Regions from separate parts of the Streptomyces sp. CA-106110 genome, predicted to be linked through region 2. Evidence: riboswitches for the same ligand, from Rfam matches in the RefSeq annotation. Region 2 holds a riboswitch; the other holds the start of a gene.
The links. Region 2 has a riboswitch for glycine ahead of gcvT (glycine cleavage system aminomethyltransferase GcvT). Riboswitches for the same ligand answer to the same signal wherever they lie in the genome.

Region 1: it holds a riboswitch for glycine, as region 2 does, so the genes downstream of both, gcvP (aminomethyl-transferring glycine dehydrogenase) here and gcvT (glycine cleavage system aminomethyltransferase GcvT) in region 2, are expected to answer to the same signal.

Annotation. Positions count from the first base shown of each region.
Region 1 covers NZ_JBNJNB010000001.1:9,612,659-9,615,042, forward strand. The annotation lists gene ACQEXA_RS44265 (DNA polymerase IV) at 1-258, shown strand, start outside; gene ACQEXA_RS44270 (PRC-barrel domain-containing protein) at 369-740, opposite strand; glycine riboswitch at 855-950, shown strand; gene gcvP (aminomethyl-transferring glycine dehydrogenase) at 1,128-2,384, shown strand, end outside.
Region 2 covers NZ_JBNJNB010000001.1:4,207,908-4,210,291, forward strand. The annotation lists gene ACQEXA_RS19390 (AAA family ATPase) at 1-616, opposite strand, end outside; glycine riboswitch at 783-896, shown strand; glycine riboswitch at 897-1,008, shown strand; gene gcvT (glycine cleavage system aminomethyltransferase GcvT) at 1,080-2,198, shown strand; gene gcvH (glycine cleavage system protein GcvH) at 2,307-2,384, shown strand, end outside.

The DNA of each region.
Region 1 (2,384 bases), 5.4 Mb from region 2:
GCGGCGCCCTCGGAGCACGTCTGGCGAGCAGGTCAGGACGTGCGCCACCCCGAGTACGGGCACGGGTGGGTGCAGGGCAGCGGTCTCGGCCGGGTGACCGTACGGTTCGAGACGCCGGACTCGGAGCCGGGGCGGGTCCGTACGTTCCGGAGCGACGACCCGGGCCTCGAGCCGGCGGATCCTCTGCCGCTGGTGTCGCGAAGCCCGGAAGTCGCGGATCCTGATCCTGGGACGGCGCCGTCCGGGGCGGAAGCATGACGGGGCCACTTCAGGCCCGGGCCGTCATGGCCGCCCGCCGGGGCGAGTGAGGTCCGCCAAGGGCACCGCGCTCCAGGATGGCCGACGCGGGTTGGTTCGGACGGGCGGTCTCAGGTCTCCTCGGTCCCCGCGAGATGCCCGAAGTCGCGGTCGTGCGCGGGCGGCGGTGAGGCCACGTCCAGACCGTAGTGGTGGTAGAGCTGCAGCTCCTGCTCGGGGGAGAGATGGCGCCCGACGCCGAAGTCGGGGGCGTCCTTGATCAGGGAGCGCTCGAAAGGCACGTAGAGGGCCCCTTCGACCAGCTCGCTGGGCTCCAGGGGGACGAACGCGTCCCTGCCGAACAGGCCCGTCCGTATGGCGGCCCACTCCGGTACTCCGGTCGCGTCGTCGAGATAGATCTCGTCGATCGTGCCGATCTTGTTCCCATTGCGGTCGAACGCCTTGCGGCCGATCAGATTCCGCGGATCGATATCGGTCTTCACGGTCCCTCCAACTGGTCGCAACGCATCCGTAAGCACTACAAAAGAGCACAATGAGCCAGGCGGCCACTCGAAGGTTGTCTTGTTGCTGCCGCTGGTAGTCTGGCAAGCGGCTGCTGACCCCGTGCGGGAGAGTCCTCCGGAGTGAACCGGAGGCGCCGAAGGAGCAAACCCTCCCCGGAATCTCTCAGGCACACGTACCGCACGGACGAGGTCACTCTGGAAAGCAGGGCGGGTGTCGACGGCTTCCGCTCTCACCGACGGTGAAAACCGGAGCGCCCTCGGGCGGACCGGTGAAGCTCTCAGGTTTGAGATGACAGAGGGGGAGGCCGTCGGGGTACCCGCGCCGGGGTACCCCTCGAAGGTCGCGTCAGACCAGGAGGCCTCTGCATGACCGCCCACCGCATTCCGCTGTCCGAGCTCGAACGGGGGACGCCCTTCGAGCAGCGCCACATCGGGCCCGACCAGGAGGCGCGGGCCAAGATGCTCGCCCAGGTCGGCTACGGCTCCCTCGACGAGCTCACCGCCACCGCGGTCCCGGATGTGATCAAGAACGCCGACGCACTGGACCTTCCGGGCGCCCGCACCGAGGCGGAGGTGCTGGCTGAGCTGCGCTCCCTCGCCGACCGCAACCAGGTCCTCGACTCCATGATCGGTCTGGGCTACTACGGGACCTTCACTCCGCCGGTGATCCTGCGGAACGTGATGGAGAACCCGGCGTGGTACACCGCGTACACGCCGTACCAGCCCGAGATCTCCCAGGGCAGGCTCGAGGCCCTGCTCAACTTCCAGACCATGGTCGCCGACCTCACCGGCCTGCCGACCTCCGGTGCCTCGCTGCTCGACGAGGGGACCGCCGCCGCCGAGGCGATGGCGCTGTCCCGGCGTATGGGCAAGAACAAGAAGGGCCTGTTCCTGGTCGACGCGGACGCGCTGCCGCAGACCATCGCGGTGATCCAGACCCGTGCGGAGCCCACGGGCGTCGAGGTCGTCGTCGCCGACCTCAGCGACGGCATCCCGGCCGAGGTGGCCGAGCGCGAGATCAACGGCGTACTGATCCAGTACCCGGGCGCCTCCGGCGCCGTCCGCGACATCAAGCCGGTCATCGAGCAGGCGCACGAGCTGGGCGCGGTCGTCACCGTCGCCGCCGACCTGCTCGCGCTCACGCTGCTGACCTCGCCCGGTGAGCTGGGCGCCGACATCGCCGTCGGGACCACACAGCGCTTCGGCGTGCCGATGGGCTTCGGCGGCCCGCACGCCGGCTACATGGCCGTGCACGAGAAGTTCGCCCGCAGCCTGCCGGGCCGGCTCGTGGGCGTCTCCGTGGACGCGGACGGGCACAAGGCCTACCGGCTCGCCCTGCAGACGCGCGAGCAGCACATCCGCCGCGAGAAGGCGACGAGCAACATCTGCACCGCCCAGGTGCTGCTCGCCGTGATGGCCGGGATGTACGCCGTCTACCACGGCCCCGAGGGTCTGCGGACCATCGCGCGCCGTACCCACCGCTACGCCGAGATACTCGCCGCGGGTCTCACGGCGGGCGGTGTCGAGGTCGTCCACGGCGCCTACTTCGACACGCTGACCGTGCGCGTCCCGGGCCGTGCCGACGCGGTGGTCGCGGACGCGCGCGAGCGCGGGGTCAACCTG
Region 2 (2,384 bases):
CCGAGCCGCAGCCCTCGGGCAGCCGGCCCTGCTCGACGGCGCGCAGCAGGCGGCGGGTGGCCCGGCGGTGCTTGACGAACGCGTACCGCGAGACACTTCGGCCGCGCTCGTACTGTCCCGCAAGGGCCGTGTCCGGGGGGACGTCGAGCAGGAGCAGATGGAGTGTGCCGCCGCGGCGCCGGGCCTCCCGGGCCAGCCAGCCGCGCACCCAGGCCTGGGTGCCGCAGTCGTGCACGACGACCCCGGTGCCCGCGCGCAGGGCGCGGCGCAGACCCGCGTAGTGGGCGAGACGGACCAGGGGACGGTAGACCCCGTACGGCAGGAAGCGGGCCACGCGCGTGTCCCAGCGGTCGCGGGTGTCCTGGGAGTCCACACGCACACCCCGCACGGCGCGCCGCATCAGCGTGGACTTGCCGCTGCCGGGCAGACCGGTGACGGCGACGAGGTCGCCCGCCGAGAAGGTGAGCCCGTGCGGGCTGCGCCCCGCGCGGGCGCGCAGATCCCGGATCACGGCCTTCCGCCGGGGTCCGCGGGCCTCCCGCGCCGGGGTGCCGGGCTGCCCGGGCACCGCGATGCCCGAGGTCGCGGCATACGCCGTGGTCCTGTCCACTGTCATCGCCCTCCCTTGGTCAGGAAGTCACTCCCCACCGAGTGTAAAGAGAAGGTAATGTGCGCGTCTCGCGATTTCGTTCGCGTACCGCCACAGGCCGGTTCCGGATGCGGCCCTGCCACCATCGGGCGATGCGTGCAATGATGTGCGCGCCAACTGCATACCGGCCGCTTGAATCCGCGCGGGAGAGTCCCGGGTACGCGTACGTCCGCCGTACGTCCGTCCGGGCGCCGAAGGAGCAAGTCCCTCCCTTGAATCTCTCAGGCCCCGATACCGCGCGGGCGAGGCACATCTGGAAAGCGAGCCGCTTCGGACGGCTCCACCCAAGGTGCAAGCCGTGACGACCCGCCGCGGGAGTCATGGCGAACCTCTCAGGTTCCGATGACAGATGGGGAGGAACGACCTCGCCCTCCCCCACGCTCGGCTTCGCTCGCGCCGGGGGACCCCCATCGCTTTGGGAGCACAACCGATGAGCAGCAGCCCCCTGCGCCGCACCGCCCTCGATGCCCGGCATCGTGAGCTCGGCGCGACGATGACCGACTTCGCCGGCTGGGACATGCCCCTGCGGTACGGATCCGAGCGCGACGAGCACATCGCCGTCCGGACGAAGGCGGGCCTCTTCGACCTCTCGCACATGGGCGAGATCACCGTGACCGGGCCCCAGGCCAACCGGCTCCTCGACCACGCCCTGGTCGGCAACATCTCCTCCGTCGGCGTCGGCCGGGCCCGCTACACGATGATCTGCCAGGAGAACGGCGGCATCCTCGACGACCTGATCGTGTACCGGCTCGGTGAGCAGGAGTACATGGTCGTCGCCAACGCCTCCAACGCCCAGGTGGTGCTGGACGCGCTCGTGGAGCGCGCCGCCGGCTTCGACGCCGAGGTGCGCGACGACCGCGACGCCTACGCGCTGCTCGCCGTCCAGGGCCCCGAGTCGCCCGGCATCCTGAAGTCCCTCACCGACGCCGACCTCGACGGCCTCAAGTACTACGCGGGTCTGCCCGGCACGGTCGCCGGCGTCCCGGCGCTGATCGCGCGCACCGGCTACACCGGCGAGGACGGCTTCGAGCTGTTCGTCGCCCCCGAACACGCCGAGAAGTTGTGGCAGGCGCTGACCGAGGCGGGCGCGTCCGTAGGCCTCATCCCCTGCGGGCTGTCCTGCCGGGACACGCTGCGCCTGGAGGCGGGCATGCCGCTGTACGGGCACGAGCTGACCACCTCCCTGACCCCCTTCGACGCCGGTCTCGGCCGCGTGGTGAAGTTCGAGAAGGAGGGCGACTTCGTGGGGCGCGCCGCGCTGCTCGAGGCCGCGGAGCGCGCGGAGCAGAACCCGCCGCGGGTCCTCGTCGGGCTGGTCGCCGAGGGCCGTCGCGTCCCGCGCGCCGGGTACGCGGTCGTCTCCGGCGGCGAGGTGATCGGTGAGGTCACCTCCGGCGCGCCCTCCCCCACGCTGGGCAAGCCGATCGCGATCGCCTACGTCGACGCCGCGCACTCCGCGCCGGGCACGCCCGGGGTCGGGGTGGACATCCGGGGCAGCCATGAACCGTACGAGGTCGTGGCGCTGCCGTTCTACAAGCGCCAGAAGTAGAGACTGGGCCGGGGGCGGGCGTGGCATCCCACCCGTAGACCCTGGTCACACACGTCTCCAGCAGTCCCCCTTTCACCACCACTCCCCGCGTACAGGAGAATTCAGGCCATGAGCAACCCCCAGCAGCTGCGTTACAGCAAGGAGCACGAGTGGCTGTCGGCCGCCGAGGACGGCGTCTCGACGATC